One region of the Paraburkholderia dioscoreae genome, then DNA from elsewhere that is predicted to be linked to it. Evidence: riboswitches for the same ligand, from Rfam matches in the RefSeq annotation. Region 1 holds a riboswitch; each other region holds the start of a gene.
What was found. Region 1 has a riboswitch for cobalamin ahead of cobG (precorrin-3B synthase). Riboswitches for the same ligand answer to the same signal wherever they lie in the genome.
Positions count from the first base shown of each region.

Region 1 (9,846 bases):
ACAAGCAACGAAAAATACGGCGACGCCATCGGATCCACATCAGCGAGCGGCACGATGCGCTGATTGCCCATCGTCGCGCGTTCGACATAGAGCGCGCGGTCCGCGAGGCCGAGCTCGCCCAGCACGCGCCGCACCTTGTCGAAGTTGCGGCCGAGCTTCATCACGACGGCGGCGTCGGCATCGGCCAGGCGCCGGCGCAATTCGTCTTCGGGCAGGACGCCCGAGAGCACCGACAAACTCTGATTGCGATACACGAGCGGCGAACCGAGCACCGCGGCGCCGCCGAGCATCGCGCACACGCCGGGCACGACTTCGCTCTCGTAGCGCGCCGCAAGCCGGTCGTGCAGATACATGTACGAACCGTAGAAGAACGGATCGCCTTCGCAGATCACGGCGACGTCGCGGCCCGCGTCGAGGTGAGCGGCGACGACTTCCGCCGCAGTGTCGTAGAAATCGGCGATGATCGCTTCGTATGAAAGCGGCGGTTCGAGCGCTTCAGTGGTGACGGGATAGACGAGCGGCAGATGCTGCTGCGCGTCGTGCAAATGCGCCTCGATAATGCTGAACGCGTTGCCTTTCTTGCCCTTCGCGACGAAGTACGCGACGACCGCTGCCGACTTCAGCAAACGCAGCGCTTTCAGCGTGATGAGTTCCGGATCGCCGGGGCCGACGCCGAGTCCGAACAAACGTCCTTGCGCCGTCATTTATTCGACCTCCGTTGCGAGCGCGTTCACGGCGGCCGCCGCCATCGCGCTGCCGCCGCGCCGGCCATGTACCACCACGTAGGGCACGCCGCGGCTATCTTCGGCAAGCATGGCTTTCGATTCGGCGGCGCCGACAAAGCCCACGGGAAAGCCGAGTATCAACGCCGGCTTGGGCGCACCGGCGTCCAGCATATCGAGGAGATGAAACAGTGCGGTCGGCGCATTGCCGATCACGACGACGCTGCCCGCCAGATGCGGCCGCCACAATTCGAGCGCGGCCGCGGAGCGCGTATTGCCGAGTTCGCGCGCGAGCGACGGCACGTCCCGATGCGCGAGCGTGCAGATGACTTCGTTGTTCGCCGGCAGCCGGGCACGCGTGATGCCCTGCGCGACCATGCCGGCATCGCATAGGATCGGCGCACCTTGCGCGAGCGCCGAGCGGCCGGCCGCGCCCGCGCCTTCGGAGAACCGCAGAGCGTCGATCACATCGACCATGCCGCACGCGTGGATCACGCGCACCGCGAGTTTTTCGAGGTCGGGGGGAATGCGCGACAGGTCGGCTTCCGCGCGGATCGTCGCGAAAGATTGGCGATAGATCTCCTGACCGTCGCGAATGTAATCAAGCATTGGTGTTACTCCGGGCCAGGCGGTCGAGCATGTCGGCAGCCTGGTCGATCGTCAGTTGGCGCGCGACGCATTGGCCGAAACCGGGCCGGCCGTCGTGTCGATCGCGTCGATAAAGGTCGTAAAGGCCGGGCGCCGCGGCCAGCAGCGTGTACGGCGCGCAATGCGCGGCGGCGCACGAGCGCGCGCAGCCGCTCAGATGCACGTCGACGCCGGCCGGCAGGCGTCGGGCGAGGCGCAGCGCGTCGGTCTTGGTGTCGGCGAGGCTTTTCGCGCAGCCGCTCGATCCCGCGCACGCGATCAGACGGGTGATGGCTTGCGCGGAATCGCAGGCGAGATCGAGCGCGTTCAGGCTGGACAGCACAGGCGGGACGGCGTGCGTTGCGATATCGGGCAGCAGCACGCTTTGCCACGGTGTGACGCGCAGCGTGCCGTCGCCGTGCTGCTGCGAAAGCGCGGCGAGGGCGTGCAGGGTGTCGGCGTCGAGGCGGCCTGAAGCGGGTTGGCCGCCTACGTGCCAGGTTCCCGGTTGACGTTGAGCGTGAGCGCCGAGGCGCAGGCCGGCGTCGGCTGGCGTGCTGCGATGCCAGTTGGCTGGCGACACGTTTCGCGTCAGCGGGAAATCGACATACTGTTGAGCGTGATGCAATAGGGTGTCGGCGGAATGCAGGGTTAGCAGATGACGCATGCGTGTGGCGTCCGCTGCGGCGAGGTCGAGGAACGTGAGCAGCAGTGCGCGTACCAGAGCCGGAGCTTGCGAGGGGAGTATCGCGGCTAACGGGCCTGTGCCGTTTGCGTGGGACTCTGCCGTCGTGATGCACTCGCTTTGCGTTGGCGAGCCGGCAAACGCAGCCGCACTCGCACTCGCAGGCGGACAACCTGCCAGGCCGAATACGAAGCGCACGCCGTCCGCTTCTCGCGACGCCGCCAGCCAGAGATCGTGCGGATGATCTACTCTCGCGAGCCGTTCGCCACCGTCCAGCAGCAGTGCGAATTTCGGCGATAGCGCCGCGAAACGCGCTTCGCTTTGCAGCATCGCGAGTAGAGCGGCGCACAGCGGGCGGGTGTCGAGCAGGGCGGATGGATCGCGTCCGGCGGCGGGGCTGATCATCACGTTGCGCACGTCGTCGGCTGCGATCGACGTCGGCCCGAGACCGGCACCGACGAGCGCCGCGATCAACGCCGCTTCCTCGCCACGCTTCACCCCGCGCACCTGCACATTCGCACGATTGGTCAGCTCGATCACCCCGGCCGCATGCCGTGCGCTGGCCTCGGCGATTGCCCGCGCCTGCGCCGTGCTCAACTCACCGCCGGGCAGTTTGATGCGGCAAATCCCGCCGTCGCGCGCGGCGACGATGCGCAGCAGCCCCGGACACGCCGAAGGCCGCGGCGTTGGGGCCGCGTCGGACAAAACGGTGGAGGGCGTTGCTTGATTCAAGACGGACACCGGTTTAGCGTCGCGCGACGGCCCGAGCATGCCGTGAGGCGGGCATGGCTGCGGCATCGGTACACCCCGCCCGATGTAGGCTGGCACGAACAGTCTCGCCGGCAGGTCTCCTGGCTGGCAGGTCATGGTCCGCTGCGGCCTTCCCGGTCGAACCAGTGGCGTGAAGCGCAGGCGGACTCGCTGCATACAGTTGCGGGGGCAGCCACAGTGGCACTGTGTTCCCTCTTCGGCCCCGAAGGGCACCGGCGGCTGTATTATGCCTTTTTTCGAACAGCACAACGAGGCTGGGCGCTTTGATCGGCGCGGCACAGCGCATTATTTGAAGACACAGAATGAGGATGGATGCATGCCGGCCTGGCTGACGGTGGTGGGCATTGGCGACGACGGCTTCGCCGGCTTGGGGCGGCGCGCGCGGCGTGCTTTGCTGGAAGCATCGGTGGTGTACGGTGGCGAACGCCATCTGGCGATGTTGCCCGCGCGGCTCGCCGCGCGCCGTGCCGCGTGGCCGCGTCCGTTCGATCTTGCGCCTTTGCTGGCCGAGCGCAACGGCGCGGTGTGCGTGCTGGCGAGCGGCGACCCGATGCTGTTCGGCGTGGGCGCGACGCTCGCGCGGCAATTGCCGGCGGGAGAGTTGCGGGTGCTGCCCGCGCCGTCGTCGTTGTCGCTGGCGGCCGCGCGCCTCGGCTGGCCGTTGCAGGACGTCGCGACGGTGTCGCTGGTGGGCCGCCCGTTGCCCACGCTGAACGCGCATCTGCACGACGGCGCGCGCGTGTTCGTGTTGAGCGCGGACGGGCACACGCCCGCGGCGCTCGCGGAATTGCTGAACGCACGCGGATTCGGAGCGACCCGCATGAGCGTGCTGGAACATCTGGGCGGCGAGTTGGAGCGGCGCATCGACGGCCGCGCGGATCAGTGGTCGGCGGGTGAGGTGGCCGCGCTGAATCTGGTCGCCCTCGATTGCCGCGCCACCGAAGGCGCGCCACGTTTGCCGCTGACCTGCGGTTTGCCCGACGACGCCTTTCGCCACGACGGCCAACTGACCAAACGCGATGTGCGCGCGATCACGCTTGCGCGCCTCGCGCCGGCGCCCGGCGAACTGCTGTGGGACGTGGGCGCGGGCAGCGGCTCGATCGGCATCGAGTGGATGCGCGCGCATCCGACTTGCCGCGCGATCGCTATTGAAGGACACGCCGAGCGTCAGCGTTTCATCGAACACAATCGCGATGCGTTGGGTGTGCCGGGTCTGCAACTGGTCGCGGGCCGCGCGCCGGCTGCGCTGCAGGGGTTGCCGGTGCCGGATGCGGTGTTCATCGGCGGCGGCGCGACGGTGCCGGGCGTGCTGGAGGTGTGCTGGGCAAGTCTGCGCGAGGGCGGGCGACTGGTTGCCAACGCGGTCACGCTGCAAGGCGAAGCGGCGCTGGCCGCATGGCGCGAGCGGCACGGCGGTACGTTGACGCGGATCGCGCTCGCCGATGCACAACCGCTCGGCGGTTTCGACACGTGGCGGCAGGCGTTGCCGATCACGCTGCTGGATGTGACGAAGCCGGCCGAAGACTCGGCCGCGCATGTTGCTGGAGCCCTTGACGGCACGAACGGCACGAGTGTCACGGCTGCCGCGCGTGTCACGAACCCCGCCGTTGCCGACTCACCGCACGAACCCTGATGCGCGAAGAAACGCCCGAACAACCCGCGCCGCTGCGTAGCGGCTACACGACCGGCAGTTGCGCCACCGCGACGTCGTTGGCGGCGGCGCGTCTGTTGCTCACGGGGGTGGCCAGCGAAGTCGCGGAGATCGTGTTGCCCAAGGGCCAGCATGTGCCGATGCGCCTGGTCTTCTGCCGCCTGGTCGACAACGACAACGGCAGCAATAGCAGCGCCGAAGCCGGCACCATCAAGGACGCCGGCGACGATCCCGACGTCACGCACGGCGCGGTGGTATTCGCCCGCGTGCGCCTCGTCGCCGTGCCGGGTGTGACGTTTCGCGCGGGGCCGGGCGTCGGCACGGTGACACGCGCGGGACTCACGCTGCCGGTTGGCGAACCGGCGATCAACCCGGTACCGCGCCGAATGATGACCGAACACCTCGCCGAACTCGCGGCCGAGCATGCGTATGGCGGCGGATTCGAAGTGACGATCGGCGTGGAAGGCGGCGAAGCGCTCGCGCTGAAAACCATGAACCCGCGCCTCGGCATTCTCGGCGGCCTGTCGATTCTCGGCACCACCGGCATCGTGCGGCCGTTCTCGTGCTCGGCGTATATCGCGTCGATCCATCAGGGTATCGACGTCGCGCGCGCGAACGGCTACACGCATCTGGCCGCCTGCACCGGCAACGCCAGTGAAGACGCAATGCGTGCGCATTACGGCCTGCCGGATATCGCGCTGATCGAAATGGGCGACTTCGTCGGTGCGGTGCTCAAGCATATGAAGCGCGCGCCGGTCGAGCGTCTGAGCATATGCGGCGGCTTCGGCAAACTCAGCAAGCTGGCGGCGGGGCATCTCGACCTGCACAGCCGCAATTCGAGCATCGATCTCGAACAGCTCGCGCAATGGGCGGCCGGATACGGCGCCGACACCGCGCTTCAGGCGGCGATCCGCGCGGCCAATACGAGTCAGCAGGCGGTTGCGTTGGCGCGTGCGCAACAGGTGCCCCTCGGCGATATCGTCTGCCGGCATGCGCTGGCGGTGGCGCGCGCTATCGTGCCGCCACAGGTGAACGTGGAAATGTTCGCGATCGACCGCCAAGGCTTGCTGATCGGAGCCGCGCAATGAAAATGAAGCGGATTCTGCTGCTCGGCGGCACCGGCGACGCATTGCGGATTGCGCGGCAGCTCGGCGCTGAGCACGTGTACAGTCTCGCCGGCCTCGGCAAGGTGCCGGACGATCTGGCGTGCTCGGTGCGCGTGGGGGGCTTTGGCGGCAGCGAGGGCATGGCGCGCTACATCGAAGGAGAAGACATTGGACTCGTGCTCGATGCGACGCATCCGTATGCCGCGCAAATCAGCGCGAATGCGGCGCAAGCGAGCCGCGCGGCGCGTGTGCCGTATTGGGCGCTGCGCCGCCCGGCCTGGCAGCCGCAAGACGGCGACGATTGGCGCATGGTCGGCGACTGGACCGAGCTCACGGATGCGCTTGCGCCGTTCAGAAAGCCGCTTTTCACGCTCGGCCGCGAACCGCTCGCGCATCTCGACGAGATTCCGCCGCATCAGTTCTGGACCGTGCGTTGTCTCGATGCACACGAAGACACGCCGCGTGCACGGATTCTCGCGGCGCGCGGGCCGTTCACGCTCGAAGGCGAGCGCGCGCTGTTCGCCTTGCAAGCCTTCGACGTGGTGGTCAGTAAAAACAGCGGCGGCAACGCGACCGAAGCAAAACTCGAAGTCGCGCGTGAACGCGGTTTGCCGGTCGTGATGCTGCGCCGTCCTGAGCTGCCGGCGGCAGATCGGGAATTTGAACGTGTCGCCGACCTGCTCGAAGCGCTGCAAGCGGCAGATTGAGCGTGCGCCCGAATCGCGTGCGCGTGCTACGCCGTCCCAACGAATCATGGAGTATTAAATGACGGTGTTTTTTATCGGCGCCGGTCCTGGCGATCCGGAACTGATCACGGTGAAAGGGCAGCGCCTCGTGCGCAGTTGCCCGGTGATCCTGTACGCGGGTTCCCTCGTGCCGGCCGCGGTGCTCGAAGGTCATGCGGCCGCGCAAGTGGTGAATACCGCCGAGCTCGATCTCGATCAGATCATCGCGTTGCTCGAGGCCGCGCACGTCAAAGGGCAGGACGTGGCGCGCGTGCATTCCGGCGATCCGTCCTTGTATGGCGCGATCGGCGAACAGATCCGCAGACTGCGCGAGCTGAAGATTCCCTACGAGATCGTGCCGGGCGTTACCGCCACTGCGGCCTGCGCGGCGGCGCTGGGTTGCGAGCTCACGCTGCCCGATATCTCGCAGACGCTGATTCTCACGCGCTTCGCGAGCAAGACCAGCATGCCCGAAGGCGAACAGCTCGCCGACCTCGCGCGTCATCGCGCGACGATGGCGATTCACCTCGGCGTGCGGCATCTTGCGCGCATTGTCGATGAATTGCGGCCGCATTACGGCGGCGTCTGTCCGATCGCGGTGATCTATCGCGCGAGCTGGCCGGACGAGGAGAAGATTACCGGCACGCTCGACGATATCGTCAGCAAGGTGCAGTCCAGTTCCATCGAGCGGACCGCGCTGATTCTGGTCGGGCAGGTGCTCGCCGCCGAAGGTTTCGCGGATTCGACGCTGTACGCGAAAGACTGAACCTGCACGCGGCGCAAAGCCCATGCGCGTGGCGCCACGCCGACGCCACGCCAACGCCACGCCACGCGCAAATGGATTTTCAACGCCGGCTCAATGGCCCATCACATCACGCAGTCACTTCAGCCGGCTGCCTCGCCGCCAGCTTCGCGCGCAATGCTCTCGCGGCCCGCACCATGTTCGCGAGCGCTGCCTCCGTTTCCGGCCAGCCGCGCGTCTTCAACCCGCAATCCGGATTGACCCACAGGCGCTCGGCCGGAATCACTTCGCACGCGCGTTCCAGCAGACGTTGCATCGCGTCCGCGTCCGGCACGCGCGGCGAGTGGATATCGTAGACACCCGGGCCGATTTCGTTCGGATACGCGAAGGCGCCGAAGCCGTCGAGCAGTTCCATCGCCGAGCGCGAGGTCTCGATGGTGATCACGTCGGCATCCATCGCAGCGATCGACGGCAGAATGTCGTTGAACTCCGAATAACACATGTGCGTATGAATCTGCGTTTGATCGGCGACGCCCGCTGCCGAAATGCGGAACGCGCGCGTGGCCCATTCCAGATACGCGGGCCAGTCCGCGCGACGCAGCGGCAAGCCTTCGCGGAAAGCCGGTTCGTCGATCTGGATGATGCGAATGCCGGCCTTTTCCAGATCCACGACCTCGTCGCGGATCGCGAGCGCGAGTTGCAGCGCGGTGGTGGCGCGCGGCTGGTCGTCGCGCACGAACGACCATTGCAGCATCGTCACCGGCCCGGTCAGCATGCCTTTCATCAGACGCTGCGTGAGCGATTGCGCGTAACGCGTGGTCTCGACCGTCATCGGTTCGGGACGGTAGACATCGCCGTAGATGATCGGCGGTTTTACGCAACGCGAGCCGTAGCTCTGCACCCAGCCGTTTTCCGTGAACGCATAGCCCCACAACTGTTCGCCGAAATATTCGACCATGTCGTTGCGTTCGGCTTCGCCATGCACCAGCACGTCGAGCCCCAGCTCTTCCTGTTTGCGCACGGCGATTTCGATCTCGGCGCGCATGCGCTGCAGATAGTCGAGCGCGCGCAGTTCGCCACGTTTGTAGGCGGCGCGCGCCTGGCGGATCGCCGCCGTTTGCGGGAACGAACCGATCGTGGTGGTCGGCAGGAGCGGCAGGCCGAGCGTTTCGCGCTGCAGACGGTTGCGTTCGGCAAACGGGCTTTGCCGTTCCGCCATCGCGCTGCTTACCGCGGCCACGCGTTTTTGCACGAGCGCGTTGACCACCGCGCTGGAGTGGCGGCGTACTTCGAGCGCGCGGTCGGCGGCAGCGAGCGCCGGTTCGGCCGCGACGGGATCGCGCAAGGCGAGGGCGAGCGTGGCGACTTCAGCGAGTTTTTCGGTGGCGAACGCGAGCCAGGATTTCAGATCGGCGTCGAGTTTTTTCTCCGCGTCGAGCGAGACCGGCACATGCAGCAGCGAGCACGACGGCGCGATCCACAAGCGCTCGCCGAATTCGGCCTGCAAGCTCTGCAACGATTCGACGATCCCGCCGAGATCCGCGCGCCAGATATTGCGGCCGTCGATCACGCCGGCCGACAGCACCGCGTGCGCAGGCAACGCCGCGCGCCATGCGTCGAGCTGTTGCGGGGCGCGCACGAGGTCGAGATGCACACCGGCAACGGGCAGCGCGGCCACACGCGGCGCGTGTTCCGCTGCGCTTTCGAAGTACGTGGCGAGCAGCACCTTCACGCCCGACATGCCGAGCACGTCATACGCGGCGGAAAAAGCTTCGAGCCATTGCGCAGGCAGATCGACGCACAAAGCCGGCTCGTCGAGCTGCACCCATTCGATGCCGCGCTGCTTGAGCTTGTCCAGCAGACGGCTGTAGCGGATCACGAGATTCGGCAGCAACGACAAACGGTCGAAGCCGGCGACATGGCTCTTGGACAGCCACAGGTAAGTGATCGGCCCGATCAGCACCGGCTTGACCGGCAGATTCAGCGCGAGCGCTTCGTCGATCTCCTCGAACAGCCACTCGACGCCGCCGTCGAAACTCGTCTGCGGTCCCAGTTCGGGGACGAGGTAGTGGTAGTTGGTGTCGAACCATTTGGTCATTTCCATTGCCGGCTGCGCCGCGTTGCCACGCGCGAGTTCGTAGTACCGGGCGAGCGTCAGCGTCTTCGGTTCGAAGCCGAAACGCTGCGGCAATGCGCCGAGCAGCGCGCTCAGATTGAGCATCTGGTCGTAGTAGGCGAAATCGCCGACGGTGACGAAATCCAGCCCGGCGTCCTGCTGCAATTGCCAATGGCGGGCGCGCAATTCGCGCGCGACGCCACGCAGATGCTGCTCATCGGATTCGCCGCGCCAGAACGATTCCTGCGCGAATTTCAGTTCGCGCTGCGCGCCGATGCGTGGAAAGCCGGGAATGTGCGTGCGGGCCATGTGAAGTCCTGTTGTGCGTTGTATGAATTGGCGCCCAGTGTGGAAGTCGCGCTATGATTCATCAAGCGACATGTTTTCACCAATGTATGAGCCAGATTCATATTCACACTTGTGCGTTCAACGCGAGGCCATTCCATGCTTGAGCTTCGCCACTTGCGTTCGCTGATCGCCATTGCCGATTCGGGCAAGCTGGTGGCCGCCGCCGAGCGCGTGCATCTGAGCCAGTCCGCGCTGTCGCACCAGATTCGCGACATCGAGGCGCACTACGAGGTGTCGCTCTTCGAGCGCACCAGACAGGGTCTGCGCTTCACGGCCGCCGGCGAGCGGCTGCTGGCGCTCGGCCGCGAGACGATCGCGGCGGTGAGCGCGGCGGAGCGCGATCTCGTGCGGCT
Region 1 covers NZ_LR699554.1:1,912,253-1,922,098, reverse strand. Annotated here, with positions in the region: gene PDMSB3_RS28820 (precorrin-2 C(20)-methyltransferase) at 1-704, opposite strand, end outside; gene PDMSB3_RS28815 (precorrin-8X methylmutase) at 705-1,331, opposite strand; gene cobG (precorrin-3B synthase) at 1,324-2,805, opposite strand; cobalamin riboswitch at 2,859-3,037, opposite strand; gene PDMSB3_RS28805 (bifunctional cobalt-precorrin-7 (C(5))-methyltransferase/cobalt-precorrin-6B (C(15))-methyltransferase) at 3,122-4,438, shown strand; gene PDMSB3_RS28800 (cobalt-precorrin-5B (C(1))-methyltransferase) at 4,438-5,544, shown strand; gene PDMSB3_RS28795 (cobalt-precorrin-6A reductase) at 5,547-6,269, shown strand; gene cobM (precorrin-4 C(11)-methyltransferase) at 6,328-7,053, shown strand; gene metE (5-methyltetrahydropteroyltriglutamate--homocysteine S-methyltransferase) at 7,160-9,454, opposite strand; gene PDMSB3_RS28780 (LysR family transcriptional regulator) at 9,590-9,846, shown strand, end outside.

Region 2 (9,846 bases), 440 kb from region 1:
AGCACGAAGCGGCTCGGGCCGCTTTCACCGGCCTGCCAGCGTCGATCGAAATAGCTGTCGAAGCGGCGGCCCACGCCCTGAATCACCAGGCGCATCGCCGCGCCCGGCAGCGCCGCGAAACCTTTGACGCGGTAGATCGTGTTCGTTTCGACGAGCCCTTGCAGCGCGGCGATCACCGCCTCGCGCGACGGTGCATTCGCGTGCACGACCACCGAATCGAATTCGTCGTGGTGGTGGTCGGCGTCCTCGGCGGAACCGTGGTGATCGTGGCGCAGGTGGATCGTATCTTCCGAAGCCGCTTCGAGGCCCAGCAACGCGTGCAGATCGAGCTGGCCCATCTGCGCGCGCACGATCTTCACTTGCGGCGGAATTTCTTCCCGGATCGAAAGTTCGACCGCGCTTTGCTGCGCGTCGTCGAGCAAATCCGTTTTGTTCAGAATCACCAGATCGGCGGCGGACAACTGATCCTCGAACAACTCGTGCAACGGCGATTCGTGATCGAGATTCGGATCGGCCTTGCGTTGCGCATCCACGGCAAGCGGATTGTCGGCGAACTGGCCGCTCGCCGCAGCCGGTCCGTCCACCACGGTGACCACGGCGTCCACGGTAAAACTGTTCTTGATCTGCGGCCAGTTGAACGCCTGCACCAGCGGCTTCGGCAACGCGAGACCCGACGTTTCGATCAGCACGTGATCGATCTGATCGCGGCGCTCGACCAGTTTCTCCATCACCGGAAAAAACTCTTCCTGCACGGTGCAGCACAAACACCCGTTTGCCAGTTCATACAACTGGCCTTCGGTTTCGACGCCGTTTTCATCGCAACCGATTCCGCAACCCTTGAGAATTTCCCCGTCGATGCCCAGCTCGCCGAACTCGTTGACGATCACCGCAATGCGCTTGCCGCCCGCATGCTGAAGAATATGCCGCAGCAGCGTGGTCTTGCCGCTGCCGAGAAAGCCTGTGACGATGGTGACGGGGATCTTGCGCATTTGAGTTTGCATCGTGAGGTCCATCCGTAGGAGTTGCACGTGCACGCCGGGCGTTTGTGTGTCTGTCCGCATGAGCCGGGTAAACGGCGCGTAAGTCCAGCGAGCCAGGACGACAACACAACACGGGGACGAACGACGGGTTGCCGCGACAACAAAAACAGAAAGCGGAAGTGAGGTCATGAACGCGCTACCGCATCCCCGCGGTGTTCGTCCTTCGTATCTGGCCGGTATCCGGGCTGGCGAAAGCGCCGCTTCCCCTTCCCGGGCGAGTGATTTCTCGCCCAGTGGTGATATGTCTACGCGGCCTTGCGCGTGGACATCGAAGCCGGCTCCGCGGCGCTAAAGAACTGACCTTAGCACCACATTTCGCTTACCGTTGCGGGGGCAGCACAGGTTGACCCGTTCCATGACAGGCGGGCACCCTGTTTCCCGTTTAACTGCATGCGCACGAGCGCGCATGCGAGCACCAAAGTGCGTGCGAGTGTAGGCCCGCAGCCCGCGGCAGTCAAGAAAACGCCGGCCGCAAGCGCTTATCGGACGGGACGCCATGTGCTATCGTATGCGCGCGTTTGGTGCCCGCACATGCATTCGCGTGTGCAGTTAAACGGGAAACAGGCCGCGCTTCATGCGCTCAACCTGTGCTGTCCCCGCAACGGTAAGCGACCTGCGGCGCAATGTTGAGTTGTCTTGCGCCGCGCATGCGTTTTTTTCGATGCCACTGTCCTGCACATTCCAGCGAATGCGGACGGGAAGGCAAAGCGCATGAGGCCGCCAGCCCGGATACCGGCCAGACGCGGAGGCGGCGAACCTCAGGGCAACATCGCGCCGCCGGCCGCCGGAATCCGCGAGGGACGGATGTGAAGGCGCTGAAGCACGACGTGGTGCGTCCGTATGCGGGTTCCCGGAGGAACCGTTGCGAGCCGCGCATTGCGCCGTGCCTGAATCCGTAGCAGTGCATGCCCCAAAAGTCCGCTCTCCGGTGCTCGTTCGCGCCTGCCCCTGATCCGCTCGTCACTACATGGCGCCCGCCATGCACGTCGCGATGACCCGCGCCTGGCTGATCGGCGCCGGTCCCGGCGACGTCGAACTCATGACGCTCAAGGCCACCCGTGCATTGGCACAAGCCGATGTAGTGCTGGTCGACGATCTGGTGAATCCCGACGTACTCCAGTTCGCGCGCGCCGACGCACGCGTCGTCCATGTCGGCAAACGCGGCGGACATCCGTCCACACCGCAGGAAGGCATCGTCGCGCAATTGCTCGAGCACGTGCGGGCCGGGCGCAGCGTCGCGCGCCTGAAAGGCGGCGATCCGTTCGTGTTCGGCCGGGGCGGCGAAGAACAGCAGGCGCTGCATGCGGCGGGCATCGAGGTGGAAGTCATCAACGGCATTACGGCGGGAATCGCGGCACCTGCGGCAATCGGCATTCCGGTCACGCATCGCGACCACGCGCAAGGCGTGGTGTTCGTCACCGGGCACGGCGCGGGCAGCGCTGAGCCGGACTGGGCCGCGCTGGTGGCCACGCGCATGACACTCGTGATCTACATGGGCATGCGGCGCCTGAGCGAAATCGTCGACGCGTTGCTCGCGGCCGGCATGAGCGCCGAAATGCCGTGCGCGGCGATCGAATCGGCGACCCGTCCCGAGCAACGCCATGTGCTCGCGCGGCTCGGTGAGTTTGCCGGGCGCGTCTCGCGTGCGGGACTCGGCTCGCCGGCGATCGTGGTAATTGGCGGTGTGGCGTCGCTCGCGTTGGCGCGCGACGCTGCGTATGCCAAGACTGCAACGTTGCCGGCGAACGGAGACGTACCATGAAAACGCTGAGCGTAGGCATTGGTTGTCGCTTGCACAGCGCGGCTGGGCAGATCGAAGCAGCGGTGCGCGCCGCGCTCGGCCCGCATTCCTTCGACGAAATCGCCACCGTGGCCTCGATCGATACCAAAGCCCACGAAGCCGGCCTGCTCGAATTCTGCGCTCGCCATGCACTGCCGCTGACATTCTTCAGCAGTGAGCAGATCGCGGCGCTGCCCATAGCGGAGCCGTCAAGCGCGGTGCGCGAGCATCTCGGCGTGGACGGCGTCTGCGAGCCGTGCGCCTTGCTTGCAGCAACGACCAGACGCGGCGAAACCGCCGCTTTTCATGCGCATCGAGCACGGCTTCTCGTGCGCAAAACCGTCCATGCCGGCGTTACCGTGGCGATCGCCTCGAGCGCCGCCCACGCTGAACGCGACCACCCTAACAACGACACTCAGGAACAGAACCTGCCATGAAGACCGATCCCGAATCGCATCAACGCATGACCGAGCGCCGACGCGAGGGCCATGAGAAAAAGCAGGCCAACGCCACGGTCGAAAAAGGTCTGCTGATCGTCAATACCGGCACGGGCAAGGGCAAAACCACCGCCGCGTTCGGCATGGCCGTGCGCGTGCTGGGTCACGGCATGCGCCTCGGCGTCGTGCAGTTCATCAAGGGCGCGCTGCACACGTCAGAGCGCGACTTTCTCGGCGCGATCGCCAACTGCGATTTCGTCACGATGGGCGACGGCTACACCTGGAACACGCAGAACCGCGACGCCGACATCGCGACGGCGCGCAAAGGCTGGGACGAAGCGCGCCGCATGATCGAAAGCGGCGACTACCAGATGGTGATCCTCGACGAACTGAACACGGTGCTCAAGTACGAATATCTGCCGCTCGACGAAGTCCTGTCGGTGCTCACCGCACGCGCGCCAATGCTGCATGTGGTGGTGACCGGCCGTCACGCGCCTGATGCGCTGATCGAAGCCGCCGATCTCGTCACCGAAATGCGCATCGTCAAGCATCCGTATCGCGAGCAGGGCGTGAAAGCGCAGCGCGGCGTGGAGTTCTGACGCATGTCCGCGCCTCCCAAGGGCACGTCCCCCGAAGCGTCTCCCGAGGAGACGTCCCTTGGAGCGTGCCCCGCCCTCTTTATCAGCGCGCCCGCATCCGGCCAGGGCAAGACCACGATCACCGCGGGTCTGGCGCGCTATCACCGGCGGCTGGGGCGACGCGTGCGCGTCTTCAAGACCGGACCGGACTTTCTCGATCCGATGATTCTGGCGCGCGCAAGCGGCGCGCCCGTCTTCTCGCTCGATCTGTGGATGGTGGGCGAAGCCGCCTGCCGCACGCTGCTCGCGCAAGCGGCGGCGCAAGCCGATCTGATCCTGATCGAAGGCGTAATGGGCCTGTTCGACGGCACGCCGAGCAGCGCCGATCTCGCCACCACGTTCGGCGTGCCGGTGCTCGCGGTGATTTCAGCGAAGGCGATGGCGCAGACCTTCGGCGCGGTCGCTTTCGGTCTCGCGCAATTCCGGCCGCAGGTGCCGTTTTACGGCGTGCTCGCCAATCGCGTCGGCTCCACGCGACATGCGCAGATGCTTCAGGAAGCGTTGCCGCCGGGACTGCGCTGGTGCGGGCACATTGCCGCCGGCGACGAAATCGGGTTGCCCGATCGTCACCTGGGCTTGCACCAGGCAGACGAAATCGACGACCTCGACGCGCGTCTCGATCACGTCGCCGACACGCTCGGCGGCACCGCGCTCTGCGAACTGCCGCCGCCGGTCGAATTCGGCATGCCAGCCCGGCAGAGCTTGCCGCGCCTGCTGGAAGGCAAAACGATCGCCATCGCGCGCGACGCCGCGTTCTCGTTCATCTATCCGGCCAACGTCGCGCTGCTGGAATCCCTTGGCGCGCGGATCGGCTACTTCTCGCCGCTCGCCGACGAAGCCCCGCCCGAACACGCCGACGCGCTGTATCTGCCAGGCGGCTACCCCGAACTGCACGCCGCGGCGCTCGCGGCCAACACCCGCAGCGCCGCCGGCATTCGTGCGCACGCGAGCGCCGGCAAGCCGCTCGTCGCCGAATGCGGCGGCATGCTCTATCTGCTCGACCGGCTCACCGACACGCAAGGCGTGAGCACGCCGATGCTCGGCCTGCTGCCCGGCCACGCGACAATGCAAACGCGCTTCACCGCGCTCGGCATGCAGCAGATCGACAGCCGGCACGGGCCGATGACCGGCCACACGTTTCACTACTCGAAGCTGAACACCCCGCTCACGCCGCTTTGTTCGGCCACCCGGCCGCAAAGCGACGCACCCGGCGAGGCCGTCTACCGTGCCGGCTCGATCGTGGCGAGCTATATGCACGCTTATTGGCCCTCCAACCCGGCCTTTGCGGCCGCCCTGTTCCATGGCGAAGCCTTTTGACGAATCGGAGCGCGACGCCGTCTACCGCGCGATTTACGAACGCCGCGACATGCGTCATTTCGTGCGCGATCCGGTCGATCCGGCCGTGCTGCAACGCCTGCTCGGCGCGGCGCATCACGCGCCGAGCGTCGGCTTCATGCAGCCGTGGCGGATCGCGCGGATCACCGACCCCGTTTTGCGCAAGGCCTTGCACGACGCCGTGGAAACCGAACGCCTCGCCACCGCCGACGCGCTCGGCAAACGCCGCGAAGAGTTCATGAAGCTGAAAGTGGAAGGCATGCTGGACTGCGGCGAGCTGCTGGTGATGGCGCTGATGGACGGGCGCGAGCGGCACATATTCGGCCGCCGGACCTTGCCGGAGATGGACCTCGCGTCGGTGGCGTGCGCGATCCAGAACATGTGGCTCGCGGCACGCGCGGAAGGTCTGGGTATGGGCTGGGTGTCGCTATTCGACCTCGACGCGGTGCGCCGGTTGCTGCGCATGCCCGAAGGCGCGCGGCCCGTGGCGATTCTGTGTCTGGGCCATGTCGACCAGTTCTATAGCGAGCCGATGCTGGAAACCGAACGCTGGGCGAGCCGTTTGCCGCTCGCCGACTGCGTATTCGAAAACCGCTGGCCGGAAGCGGACAACGAACCGCGCAACGAGCCCGGATGATGCGCGCGAGTCACGGCTGAAGCGGCTTCACCGACACGACCTTCGGCACGCCACTCGTCTCGTCTGTGCGCAGTTTCACCCGCCAGTCGGGCGGTGCGTCGAAGGGAAATCTGGCCAGCGCGCTTTTGACGAGCGCCGGCATGGCATGCTGCGGATCCGCATCGCGATCGCTGCTGGACGCACTGACTTTATAAACCTCCTGCCCGCTCACGCGCTCGAAAAACCGCAACGTGAGCGCGTGCCGGTAGGCCGGCCCGCCCAACAGCGAGAACGGCGCGTCGGGCGCGCGCCCGCAGTCGCTCGCCATGCAGCCTTTTTCGCCGACGCCGATCGTCGCCGGGCGCGTGTCGTAAGCAATCGAGAGCAGATAACGCGCGGACTGCCCCGTCGTTGCGGCAAAACCCTGCTTTGCAAGCTCATCCGCCAGCAGGCTTTCGAATCGCGGATGCTCCGCGCTGGCCTCCTGCGACGGCATGCGCGCGATCGCGTAGGTCCGTTCGCCTTGCAGCGCGGCGGCGGCATGGGTGGCGTCGGCGGTATGCACGTCGGCACTCAGGCCTGCGCAGCCGGTGAGACTCGCCGCGGCCAGCGCGGCACAGATCAGGATCGCTTTCACCATCTTCTCGCTTCGATAAGGTGCGTGTTCATGCGTCATGTCCGCTCCGTGACGGAGGCGCCCGACTGCGCGTCTTCGAGCACCGGCAGGCGGATCGTAAATGCCGTGCCGCGGCCGGGTTCGCTGGCCACTTCGACATCGCCGCCGTGACGCGTGACGACCGTCTTGACGAACGCCATGCCGAGCCCCGCGCCGCCCACTTCCGGCCGCTCGGTTTCGTGAAAGCGCCGGAAACGCTCGAACAGACCCGCCTGCCGATCCTTCGGAATGCCGTAGCCCTGGTCGCGAATCGTGCACGACACGCGCCTCGTCGCGCCCGGCCCGGCCTTCGGCGTCAGGCTCGCAAGACTGCAGACGATCCGCGTATCCGGCGGACTGTACTTCACCGCGTTGTTCAGAATGTTGACGAGCGCGCGCGTCATCAGCGAACGGTCGGCGTAGATCCAGTGACCGTCGTCGGCAGCGTCGGCGGTTGCCGTTTCCGTGTGCAGCGTGATGCGCTTGGCGTGCGCCTGCGGCCAGACTTCGTCGCTGGCGTCGATCAGCAACTCGGTCAGACTCACCGGTTCCAGCATATAGGTTTGCGATTCGGCACGCGCCAGTTGCACGAAGTCGTCGGCCAGCGTGAGGGCACGCTGCGCGTAGCGTTCGATGCGCTCCAGCAAGGCGCGCGCGAGCACCGGCTCGCTGCGGGCGCGCTCGATCTCCACCAGCGCCAGAATCGACGCCTGCGGCGAGCGCATGTCGTGCGACAGGAGCCGCAGCGCGTCTTCCCGCTGACGCTCGGCCGCATGCAGGGCCGACACGTCGACGAGGCCCGCGATCCAGCCGGTGGTCTCGCCCTGCTCGTTGGTGCAGTTCGCGTAGCGCAGCAAATGGTCGCGCTCGCGGGCGTCGCGCACCTCGACGCCGTGCGCCATCAACGCGGCGAATTCGCGGCGCGCCGGATCGAGCGGCGCCGGCCAGTGCGCGCGGGCGAGCAGATTGTTTTCGGCGTCCGACGCCGCGTCGCTGTCGATCGTCTTCACGAGCGTCAGGCCGCCCAGCACGGCCTGCATCGGACGGCCTTCGAGCGGCGCGCCGAGGTGCGCGAAATGCGCCTTGGCGGCGTGGTTCGCGATCAGCACGACGCCGCGCACGTCGCTAACGAGGATCGGCTCCGGCATGCTGTCGAGGCTGTCCCACACGAAACGCTTCATGTCCTGCACGCGCTGCGCGGCCTGCGCCATCAGCGCCATGTGCTGCTCCAGCACGTCGCCGCCGAACTCGCGGCGGCGCTGCGGCGTTTCCGGCAGCAGGTGGGGTTCGTCGGCGAGACGTTGCAGTTCTTCGCGCAGATACGCCATTGTCATTTCCAGGCGCCGCCAGTTCCAGATCGGATAAACCGCCACCACGCCGACGATCGCCGGCACCGGCGACATCCAGAGCCGCGCACCGTAGAGCAAGACGGCGCTGCCGGACGCCGCAAGCAGGCACAGCGCGCCGGTCAGCAGCAGCGAACGGCGCGGCGACAACACCAGAAAACCGGCCAGCAGCGCGGCAAGCGGCAGCAGCGACACCGCGAACAGCGCCCACCGCGCGGCCGGCTCGATCTCGCGGCCGGTAAGCAGCGTGTCGAGCACGTTTGCATGGATATACACGCCGGGCAGCGGCCCGAGTTCGCCGGACACCGGCGTCGCAAAGCGGTCGTACAAACCGGACGCGGTCACGCCGATCAGCACGATGCGGCCGCGCAACTGGTCCGGCGTCACGTCGCCGGCGAGCACGCTGGCGAAACTCAGCTTCGGGTAGCTCTGCGCATTCCGGCCGAATGGGATCAGGAAGCGGCTTTCGCCGCCGTCGTCGGGCGCGGCCACGGTCGTGGTCGTGGTCGAAGCATGGCGGGGCTGCCCGCCATTCAGGTGCAGCGCGCCATGCTCGACCGCCTGGGCGACCGGCACCATCAATTGCGGCCAGCGTGAATCGGCGTCGCCCTCGTATTGCGCGACGCTGCGCACAATGCCGTCGCTGTCGACTTCGAGATTGATATGGCCCAGCCCCGCCGCCGCTTGCGCGAACGGCGCCACCGGCTCGACCACGGCCCGGCGCCCGCCGCTGTCAGGCGCGGTGAGCAGCACCGGCAGATAGGTCGGACTCAGCGCGATAGCGCGGGCCAGCTCGGCGTCCTGCGGATTGGCCTCGGTGAACAGCACGTCGTAGATCACCGCGGCGGGCTTCGCTTTCGCGATCTGTTCGAGCAGCTTCGCGTGGACACTGCGCGGCCACGGCCAGCGGCCAAGTTGCGCGATGCTCGCGTTGTCGATTTCGAGCACGACGATGTCGCGCAGCAAAGGCTGTGCGTGCAGGCTCAGAAAGCGGTCGTAGACCAGATGATCGACGCTCGCGCTCAGGCGGCCGAGCGAACTGAGCAGAATCACCACGATGCCGAGACAGCCGATGCCCACCCATTCGATCAGGAAGCGGCGGCCGGCGCGCCGTCCGAGACGGGCGCGCGGGTCGAGGCTCAGGCGCGTAGAGGTGGTCGGCAAAGCTTTGCTTGGTTCAGGGCCAGGAAGCGGGCTGATGAATCGCTCAGCCCTGTGAATCTACCAGCGTCAGCGCGCAAGCGTAAACGAGCGCACCGCGCTGCTCTTCTCGTAGAAGCGGCCGTTCTCGAACTGCTCGGCGACGATCGTCCAGTAATAAACGCCGGCCGGCAGATCGCTCACCACCAGTTGGCCGCCCGACAGATCGGTGCGGTCCACGAGCGGATGGCGCAGATCGTCGGTCGTCGCCAGCACGAAACGGAAGCGTGTCTCGACCGTGGCGCGGCTGACAAACCAGCGGAACTCATAGTCGCGGCTGCCGGCCCGCTGGGTGGCCGAAGCGGCCAACCCGAACTGGCGGCGTTCGAACGCATACACCTGCGGCAATCCTTCGAGCCCGTTGCTGTCGATCGCGGCGATTCGCACGAAATAGGTGCCGTCGGCCAGGTCGCCGAAATCCGCATGCGGCGCGCTCACGCGCAGCTCGCGGATCAGATCGAGCTGGTCGGCGTCGCGCGCGATCTGCACACGGTAGGCCATGGCGTGTTCGGACGGAACGAGGTCGAACGCGACCGTCTTGCCGTCCTGCACTTTAGCCGGCTGCGCGAGCGCGGGCGCGGGCAGCAACTCGATCGGGCCGCCAATCGCTCCGCCTGCCCGCGTCACGCTGCCGAAGCGCGCCGGCACGAGCTGAGCGGAGGCCTGCAGCGGCGCACCGGGCGGCGGCGCCGAGGCACGTCCGGCGAGCACGGCCGGGTCGACGCCGACCGAGCCGTCCAGCACTTCTACCGCGGTGGTTCGCGCGTCGCCATCGTAGGCGACCTTGAAGCGCGTTCCA
Region 2 covers NZ_LR699554.1:1,471,863-1,481,708, reverse strand. Annotated here, with positions in the region: gene cobW (cobalamin biosynthesis protein CobW) at 1-1,001, opposite strand, end outside; cobalamin riboswitch at 1,195-1,475, opposite strand; cobalamin riboswitch at 1,543-1,795, shown strand; gene cobA (uroporphyrinogen-III C-methyltransferase) at 2,032-2,802, shown strand; gene PDMSB3_RS26835 (cobalamin biosynthesis protein) at 2,799-3,257, shown strand; gene cobO (cob(I)yrinic acid a,c-diamide adenosyltransferase) at 3,254-3,856, shown strand; gene PDMSB3_RS26825 (cobyrinate a,c-diamide synthase) at 3,860-5,212, shown strand; gene bluB (5,6-dimethylbenzimidazole synthase) at 5,196-5,867, shown strand; gene PDMSB3_RS26815 (DUF4136 domain-containing protein) at 5,878-6,522, opposite strand; gene PDMSB3_RS26810 (CHASE2 domain-containing protein) at 6,519-9,011, opposite strand; gene PDMSB3_RS26805 (FecR domain-containing protein) at 9,078-9,846, opposite strand, start outside.
Region 2: another riboswitch for cobalamin. It lies ahead of cobA (uroporphyrinogen-III C-methyltransferase); the one in region 1 lies ahead of cobG (precorrin-3B synthase).

Region 3 (9,846 bases), on a different replicon from region 1:
CCCGTGCTGGCGCCACAGCCGGTGCTGACGCCGGGGCAGGTCAGGTCCGCCGAGCCTGTGCATCCGGCCGAGCCTGTCCATGCGCAGGAGCCGGCGTTCGCAGCTCAGCCGGTGCATGCACAAGAGCCCGCGTTCGCGCCTCAGCCGGAGCATGCGCAGGAGCCAGCGTTCGCGCCTCCACCAGTGCATGCGCAAGCACCCGCGGCGTTCGCGCCTCAACCGCATGCGCCGGACGAAGCCGCGCACTCAGCGCCGCCGGCGCATCAAGCCGATCATCATCATCCGAAGAAGCGCGCGCGGGCGCACCATGCCGCCCAGCCGCGGCATGCGCATGACGACGGGTACGTGCCGTCGGCGGGCGTGTTCGATCGGGCCGAGCCGGCCACGCCGCTGGAGGCGGGTTCGACCGTGCCGCCGGATATCGCCCGCGAAGGCGCTGGCGAGACACCGCTGGATCTGGACGCCGATGTCATCGCCGAACGTCTGCGCAGGCGGGTCGCGGGATTCCTCGCGGGTGACGGCCGGAGCATCATCGAAGATCGTTGCCGCGAAACTTTGCAGGCGCACACGGGCTGGCTGATCGATCAGATCACGCGCGAAGTGGCGTTGACGCTGGAAGAGGAAATGACCAGCTGGGTGCGCGAAGCGCTACTGGAAGAGATCGCGCGGCGCGCTTCGGTCAAAAAGGACTGACGGTGTACGTGAAGCGCGGGCACGCAGAGCAGCGCCTGCGTGTAGCGCTTGCTGGTCACGTCTGCTGGTCGCGTTTGCCTCTCGCGTTTGCCTGTCACGTCGTTCACAAGCCAGACGCCTGCATCTAATCAACGTACCCGAACAGCTTATTTGAGCGTCAACACCCAGCTAGCCAGCGTGGCAGCCTGATCAGGCGTGAGTTGAGTATTCGCGGGCATCGGCACCACACCCCACACGCCCGTGCTGCCATCCAGAATCTTGTGCTTCAGATAGTTGGCCGCGTCTTCACGGTCGGCATATTTCGCCGCGACGTCGCGCAGCGCTGGTCCCATGAAGGAGCGCGTGACCGAGTGGCAACTCATGCAGTTCTCCTGCTGGGCCAGCGCGAGGCCTGTGGCCTCGGCATGCGCGGCCGGACTGCCGGCACTCAACGCGGCGCCCAGCACGACGGCGGCTGCAAGCGCTGTGTGCGACATTGATTTCATTCTGGTCTCCGTCGGTGCGGGTGCCCGACTCGTGGTGTCGGCATTATAGAAGGAAAGGGGCGCACGGTTTCCCGCGCGTCCCTATCGCTTTTACGTAGCCTTCCATGTGCTCGCAGGCCGTTGCCGCGGCCTCCGGCGATGTGCGTTCCCGGCCCCTGAGGCCGTGGCCTAGCCCGTCACGGCGCCCTTATTGGCCGGCAGCGCCAATGCGGAGTACTTCGCCAGCACGCCGCGCGTGTAACGCGGCTTCGGCTGCTGCCATGCGGCACGGCGCCGCGCCAGTTCGGCGTCGTCGATATTCAGTTGCAGCAGCAGCTTATGGGCGTCGATGGTGATCGAGTCGCCTTCCTGCACGAACGCGATCGTGCCGCCCACGAAGGCTTCCGGCGCGACGTGACCGACCACCATGCCCCACGTGCCACCGGAGAAGCGCCCGTCGGTAATCAGACCCACGCTCTCGCCGAGCCCCTTGCCGATGATCGCCGAGGTCGGCGCGAGCATCTCCGGCATGCCGGGGCCCCCCTTCGGGCCGAGGTAGCGCAACACCACTACGTCGCCCGCGACGATCCTGTCGGCCAGAATCGCCTCCAGCGCGCTTTGCTCGTCGTCGAACACGCGTGCCGGGCCGGTGATCACGGGGTTCTTCAGGCCGGTGATCTTGGCGACTGCGCCGTCCACGGCCAGGTTGCCCTTCAGGATCGCAAGATGGCCTTCCTTGTAGAGCGCCTTCTCGACCGGGAAAATCACCTGCTGATCGGCGCGCGGCCTGGCCGGCACGTCCTTCAACTCTTCCGCGAGGGTTCTGCCGGTGATCGTGATGCAATCGCCGTGGAGCATACCCGCGTCGAGCAGGATCTTCATGACTTGCGGAATGCCGCCGGCCTTGTGCAGATCGGTCGCCACGAACTGGCCCGACGGCTTCAGGTTGCAGATCACAGGCACCTTCTTGCGCATGCGCTCGAAGTCCTCGATGCTCCATTCCACTTCCGCCGCATGCGCGATGGCGAGAAAGTGCAGCACGGCATTGGTCGAGCCGCCGGTGGCCATGATCACGGCCACGGCGTTTTCGATCGACTTGCGGGTGACGATGTCGCGCGGCTTGAGATCCTTCTTGACCGCGTCGACCAGCACGCGTGCCGATTCGGCGGCCGAGTCGACCTTTTCCTGATCCGGATTGGCCATCGTCGACGAATACAGCAGCGACATGCCGAGCGCTTCGAACGACGAGCTCATCGTGTTGGCGGTGTACATGCCGCCGCACGACCCGGTAGACGGGCACGCGTTCTGTTCGACCCCTTCGAAATCCTCCTGCGACATCCGGCCGGCGGTGAATTCGCCCACGGCCTCGAACGACGACACGATGGTCAGATCAGTGCCCTTCCAGTTGCCCGGACGAATGGTGCCGCCATACACGTAGATGCTCGGCACGTTGGTGCGCAGCATGCCGATCATGCCGCCCGGCATGTTCTTGTCGCAGCCGCCGATCACGACCACGCCGTCCATCCACTGGCCTTGCACGCAGGTCTCGATGCAGTCGGAGATGACTTCGCGCGACACCAGCGAGTACTTCATGCCCTCGGTGCCCATCGACATGCCGTCCGAGATCGTCGGCGTGCCGAATATCTGCGGATTCGCGTCGGCGCCCTTGATCGCGGCCACCGCGGCATCGGCGAGGCGCTGCAGGCCGGCGTTGCACGGCGTGATGGTCGAGTGGCCGTTGGCGATGCCGATCATCGGCTTGTCGAAGTCGGCTTTTTCGTAGCCGAGCGCGTAGTACATCGAGCGATTCGGCGAACGCGCTACACCTTGCGTGATGTTCTTCGAACGACGGTTGTATGGCATGGGAACTCCAGTCTGTTTTGTTTTGATCCGCGCTGCGGGTTCTGCCTTGCCGGCGTGGGTGGTCGGCCGCATCCGTCCAGTGTAGTTCGCGCGCGTTCCGCAAGGACGCAGTTTTGCAATGCGTGCGTCTAATATATTATTCGTGCTTCATTAGGTCGTAAAACGTATTACCCATGCTGCCAGCCATCCCCGACCTGCGCCAGTTGCGCTATTTCGTCACCGTCGCCGAAGAAAAGCACTTCGGCCGTGCGGCCGTGCGTCTTTCGATGACGCAGCCGCCGCTCTCGCAAGCCATCCGGGCGCTGGAGGAGACGCTCGGCGTCGCGCTGTTCGCGCGCACCAAGCGCTCGGTCGAACTGACGCCGGTGGGCGCCGATCTGTTGCCTGAGGTGCAGCGCCTGCTGGCGAGCGCCGAGGGGCTGCGGCCGCTCGCGCAGAGCCTCGCGCGCGGCGAGGCGGGCGTGCTGTCGCTGGCGTTTGTTTCGACGGCGGACTATGGGCTGCTGCCGCTCCTGCTGCGCGATTTCGGCGTGCGCCATCCGCGCGTGCGGCTGGAGTTGACCGAAGCCACCAGCGACGTGCAGGTGGACGAACTGGTGGCCGGGCGCATCGACGCAGGGCTCGTGATCGCGCCGCTGCCGTCGCGCCATGCCGCTCAGTTGTCGTGGCTGCCCATCGCGCGCGAGCCGCTGGTGATCGCCATGTCGACGGAGATGGCGGCGCGCGTGGCGAGCGGTAGCGGCAGCCGTGCCGACCCGGGCGCGGAATGGCTCGACACGCCGATCAGCCTGCGCGACGTGGCCGACGCACCGCTCGTGATCTTCCCAAGACGTTTGGCGCCAGGCTTTTATGACATCATTATGGATTGCTACGGCGTGGCGGGCCTCGCGCCCCGGATCGGCCAGGAAGCGATCCAGATGCAGACGATCGTGAGCCTCGTGTCGGCCGGCATGGGTGTCGCACTGGTGCCGCAATCGTTGCGTAATCTGCGCCGCACCGGCGTCGTGTACCGGCCGCTTTCGGAGTCGGTGCCGGCCATCGAGACTGGGCTGGTCTGGCGCACGGCCGAAGTAAGCCCGGTGCTGGCGGGCTTCATCGAGATCGTGCGCGCGCATGCCGCGACCGTCGAGGCGCCGCAATCCGCCGCGCCGCGCGTTTAGAAGCGTTCTCGCGAACGCATCGGCGCGCGGACCGTCCAACGCATGCACCGCAGCGTGGGGGCAGCGCCGCCCACTATTAGAAAACCCAGAAAACCCCCTTCTGAACCTGAACTGCCCATAACAACACGATGCTCATTCACCCGAATTTCGACCCCATTGCCATTCATCTGGGGCCGCTCGCCGTGCGCTGGTATGGACTGATGTACCTCGTCGCGTTCATCGCGGCGATCGTCGTCGGCCGGCTGCGGCTGCGCTTGCCGTATGTCGCCGCGCAAGGCTGGACCGCCAAAGATATCGACGACATGCTGTTTTACGGCGTGCTCGGCACGATCCTCGGCGGCCGGCTCGGCTACGTGCTGTTCTACAAGGCGAGCTTTTATTTCGCGCATCCGCTCGACATCTTCAAGGTGTGGGAAGGCGGCATGTCGTTTCACGGCGGCTTTCTCGGCGTGACGCTGGCCATGGTGCTGTTCGCGTATCAGCGCAAACGCTCGTGGCTGCAGGTCACCGACTTCGTCGCGCCGATGGTGCCCACCGGCCTCGCCGCGGGGCGTCTCGGCAACTTCATCAACGGCGAGTTGTGGGGCCGCGTGACCGATCCGACCGCGCCATGGGCCATGCTGTTTCCGGGCGCCGCGCCCGACGACGCCGCGTGGCTCGCCACGCATCCGCAACTGGCCGCGCAATGGCACCTGAACGAAGTGTTTGCGCAATATCACATGCTGCCGCGCCATCCGTCGGAACTGTATGAGATCGCGCTGGAAGGCGTCGCGCTGTTTTTCGTGTTGTTCTTCTTCTCGCGCAAACCCAAGCCGATGGGCGCGATTTCCGCCATGTTTCTGATCGGCTACGGCCTCGCGCGCTTCACGGTCGAATTCGCTCGTGAGCCGGACGACTTCCTCGGCCTGCTGGCCATGGGACTTTCCATGGGCCAATGGTTGTCTCTGCCGATGATCCTCGTCGGTATCGGCATGCTGGTGTGGTCTTATCGCCGCGCGCGCCGTGAACCGGCGCAGGCGGTCAGCGCGAGTTGAGCGGATCGCTACGGTTTATCGTAGCGAGCGGTCAAATGAAAAAAGCCACGGCGTGCCGTGGCTTTTTCTTTAAGTGCCTTGAAGCAATGCTTCTAGCGTAAAGCGCATCACTTCATCTGCACTGAACCCGACACATTCACCGTCACGGTCGACGTGCCGCCTTCGATCGGCACCGGCGCCGAAGCCTTCGCGTCGGCGCCCATGGCGCGCGCGCTCATCATCATCATCATGGGACGCGGCATCACGCCGTTGTGGCCGACGTTGACCTCGCGAATCGAATAGCCGCTGTAGCCGAACGCCTGCGCGGACGATGCGGCCTGCTCGCGGAACGACCTGATCGCTTCGCCGGTGAGCTTTTGCTCGGCAGCGCGTTGCGCTTCAGGCGAGAGCGAGAATTGCACGTTGCCGACCTGCATGATCGACGCCATTTGACCCGCCAGCTTCGACGCCGCGGCGAAGTCGTGCGATTCGAGCACGATCTCCGTGCGGCCGCGCCACGCGGAAATGCGCCCGTCACGGTCCGTTGACGGATAGATCGAGAACGAGCCCGTGCGGGCCGTCACGCCGCTCACACCCTTGGCTTTTTGCAGCGCCGAATCGGCGCGCTGATTCAGCGTTGACGTGAGCGCCGACGGATCGCTCGCTTCCTGCTCGTAGAACAGCGTGATTTCGACGACGTCTTGCGGGACTTCCGCGCTGGCCTGCGCGTTCAGCGACAGCACGCCCGCCGGCTGATATTGCGCGACGGCTTGCGCGCGGGCCATGGCCGGCGTCAGGGCGAGCGCGGCGGGCGCGGCGCATACGAAAGCGAGAGCGAGTGCACGTGCGGTGTTTTTCGTCATTGTTGGACTCCTTGCTTGAACAGGGTTTGTGCACGATTGAAGCGAGCGCCGCGCAATGGCACGGCGTTTGCGAGTCCGTTAGGCGGTTGTAACCTGAGCTTGGTTCCCGGGTTTGACGTTACTTTAATGTTTGCGTCCGCGTGAATACGCACGGCGCATGATCACCCACGCAACGTCAGGCGAGCCGTTTGGTGATGAAGCGCCATTCGGCTTCGGTCACCGGCGTGATCGACAGGCGGTTGCCTTTGGCGAGCACGCGCATGTCCTTGAGTTCGTCATGCTCGCGCAGCGCGGCGAGCGGAATCAGCGGGATCTTCTTCTTGAACACCACATCGACGAGCACCCAGCGCGGCGTTTCCTGCGACGACTTCGCGTCGTAGTAGGGACTCTTCTTGTCGAACTGCGTGGGGTCCGGATACGCGGTGGACGATACCTCCGCAATGCCCGCAATGCCGGGCTCGGGACAGCTCGAGTGATAGAACAGCACGCCGTCGCCGACCTGCATCATGTCGCGCATGAAATTGCGCGCCTGATAGTTGCGCACGCCGGTCCACGGCAACGTGCGATGCGGTGCGTTGGCGAGATGGTCGATGCTTGCTTCGTCCGGTTCGGACTTCATTAGCCAGTAGCGCATGAATCGAATTGAACGTAATTGAACGTTAAGGGTTTGAAGACGCGGAAGAAATCGGCGTACAAAAAACAGCGCACAAAGAAAAACGGCACCGAACCGAAGTCCGATGCCGTTCTAAATAAGGTCCCCGCCTTAGCCGCTAGGCCGGCATCCTGAACCGGGGGTTCAGAATTGGTCGCAGTTAGCAACACTTCGGGTACATCAGACAGAGTGACGCGCACACCCGTGCTACAAATTTCCGCAACCGTGCACATGGCATTGGTTCAAGGAATATATGACCTTGGCGAACCAGGCAGGGAAGCTAAACCGATGAAGCTAAATCACGAAAACTACCGATTGAACTCAAACGTTTGCAGAATCTTGCACGCCTTGTGCTCACGCACTCCGTTTGAATCCGCCGCCGATCTCAGGACCGGCCGCACTATAACACTGCTATTTACTGCATGCTGTACTGCTGAATCACAGTACCCAACTGTTCGTTCATTTGATGCATTGTACGCCGGATTTCCTCAGCAGGAAATGCTTCTCCGTGTCTCACGCTCGATTGCAGCTTAAGCAGTTCCGATGCCAGCGACAGCGCGGCCATGACAGCAATGCGATCCGTACCGCGCACGTTGCTGCTATTGCGGATCTTCGACATTTCGGCGTCGACGCGTGCAACCGCTTCAAGCAGCGCGCCTTCCGTTTCCGGCGAGCAGGCGAGGCGATAGGGCACGCCGAGAATCGATACTTCGATCTGCTTGGTGGTCATGCATTTTCTCCGTGGCGGGTCGCGTCGCTCTCGGCACCGGCTGCGACTTCATGCTGAGCGGGTTCGAGCAGATCGAGCTGGTTGTCCGGCTCGCTGTGCGCGCGGGCACGCGGCAACTTTTCGAGGATCGCATTCAGGCGCACCTGGGCGTCGTCGATCTTCGCCGACAGCGCGTCGCGTTCCGCCTGCAGCGCATTGCGTTCCTCGCGCAGCATTGCAAGTTCCGTGCGTGTAGCTTCGACGTCAGCACGCGATTGGGCGAGCTGCTCTTCGAGCGCGACTCGCGCTTCATTGTGGCGCTGGCTGATCGCGATCAGCTTGCCGATATTCTGTGAAAGTGTTTCGAGTTCGGTGAGCATGTGCTGCGTCCTCTAAAGACATCGCATTTTAGCGCGGAATGTCGCAGGTTCCGACAATTGTCTCGTTTCGAGACGTAACAACATCGCTTTGTGCAGGCTTTTTATCGACCATACGATGAAAAAGTACTCGTGCGTCGGACAATAACCTGCACTTGTCAGAACAGCGCGCCCGCGTGCCCTCGTTCTTGACGGACCCCGAGGCCGCTCCTACACTGGCCGCACTCTTGGTGCCCGCATGCGCTTTTCGACGGCGCACGCAGTTAAACGGGAAGCAGGGCGCGCCATTCGCCAGAACGCGCCAACCTGCGCTGCCCCCGCAACGGTAAGCGACCGCATTCGTCATGCAAGTCGATCCTGATCGCGCGTTGGAAGTTCAACTCGCGAGTGTGCCACTGCGCGTCACGCGTGGGAAGGCGGGATCGAGATGTCGCCAGCCCGGATACCGGCCAGAGGGAGAGGCACGTCACGCGCGAAAATGTTAAATACGCTGGCGCCTCGTTACGCATCGGCCTGCGGGGAAGCGGGCCGCGCACGCTACCCACAGGATCCTCGTCCCATGCTGTCTCCCATCGCTCGTGCGGTGTTGCTTGCCTTCGCGAGCCTGCCGATCGTTGTGCATGCGCAAGCTGCTTCTTCGTCCTCTTCTTCATCTGCTGCGGATTCATCGGCCACGGTGTTGTCCCCGGTGGTCGTTACGGCGGAGCGCGGGCCGCAAGCGCTGGCCGACACGATCCCGCAGACCGCATTGTTCGACCAGCAGGATATCGCCGACACCACCGCGACCGATTTGCCGGGCCTCCTGCAACTCGCGCCCGGCGCGCAAATCTCGCGTACAGGTGGCCCCGGTTCGACGACGAGCCTCTTCCTGCGCGGCGCGTCGTCGACGCAATCGCTGCTGCTGATCGACGGCGTGCGCGTCGATTCAGTGGGCCTGGGTTCGGCGCAACTCGCACAGATTCCGCTCGACCAGATCGATCACGTCGAGGTGGTGAACGGCAACGTGTCGGCGTTGTACGGGTCCGGTGCGATCGGCGGCGTGGTCCAGGTGTTCACGAAAGAAGGCGGCGACCATCCGCCGCGTTTCAATTTTTCGCTGGGCTACGGCAGCTATCACACGCAGACGCAGCAGGCGGGCGTGAACGGCGCATTGGATAAAGACGGCAATACGACCTTCAGCATTTCGCTCGCGAGGTCGAAGGACGACGGCTTCTCGTCGCTCAATCCGCGTGAGGCGCCCGCCGCCAATCCGAATGCGAACGGCTATCTGAACGAAAGCATCTCGGCTTCGCTGCGCCACAAGTTCAACGACAGATGGGATGCCGGCGCGAGCTACTTCCAGTCGAACGGCAACAACAGCTACGACAACGCGTACGGCGTGCCGACCGATCTGAACAACCTGTATAGCAAAGTGCGCCAGGTCTCGGTGTTCGCCAACGGCAAGCTCACCGACTGGTGGACGACGCACTTCATCGTCTCCGAAGGCGACGACCGCAGCGTGTCGAACACCAACGGTGTCTATAACGGCCGCTTCGATACCGACAATCGCCAGTACACATGGCAGAACGATTTCGCGCTGGCCGCGCAGCAGAAGTTGCAGGTCGGCTACGAGCATCTCGATCAGAGCCTCGACTCGGATACGTTCGCGGCGCCCGACCGGCATGTGGATTCGGGCTTCGTCGGCTATACGGGGCGCTTTGGGCGCAGCCAGATTCAGGCCAACGTGCGGCGCGACCAGTATTCCGATTTCGGCGGAGCGAACAGTTACTATCTCGGCTACGGCTTCGACATCACCGGCCATTGGAAGGTGAGCGCAAGCTACTCGGATTCGTTTCGCGCGCCGAGCTTCGACGATCTGTACTATCCGCTCAGCGGCAATCCGTCGATCCAGCCGGAGCGCAGCCATTCGATCGAAGCCGCGCTGCAGTACGCATCGAATGCGCTCGGCGTGATGCGTCTCACCGCATTCCAGACGCGCTATTCGAATCTGATCGACTACGAGCAGGTGACGCCCGGTATTTATCTAGCCGAGAATGTCGGCCATGCGAAGGT
Region 3 covers NZ_LR699553.1:900,661-910,506, forward strand. Annotated here, with positions in the region: gene PDMSB3_RS04065 (DUF2486 family protein) at 1-693, shown strand, start outside; gene PDMSB3_RS04070 (c-type cytochrome) at 840-1,178, opposite strand; gene ilvD (dihydroxy-acid dehydratase) at 1,347-3,020, opposite strand; gene PDMSB3_RS04080 (LysR family transcriptional regulator) at 3,194-4,180, shown strand; gene lgt (prolipoprotein diacylglyceryl transferase) at 4,309-5,214, shown strand; gene PDMSB3_RS04090 (SIMPL domain-containing protein) at 5,322-6,056, opposite strand; gene PDMSB3_RS04095 (EVE domain-containing protein) at 6,232-6,690, opposite strand; RNA gene ssrS (6S RNA) at 6,808-6,989, opposite strand; gene PDMSB3_RS04105 (cell division protein ZapA) at 7,124-7,438, opposite strand; gene PDMSB3_RS04110 (ATPase) at 7,435-7,797, opposite strand; cobalamin riboswitch at 8,006-8,263, shown strand; gene PDMSB3_RS04115 (TonB-dependent receptor domain-containing protein) at 8,354-9,846, shown strand, end outside.
Region 3: another riboswitch for cobalamin. It lies ahead of PDMSB3_RS04115 (TonB-dependent receptor domain-containing protein); the one in region 1 lies ahead of cobG (precorrin-3B synthase).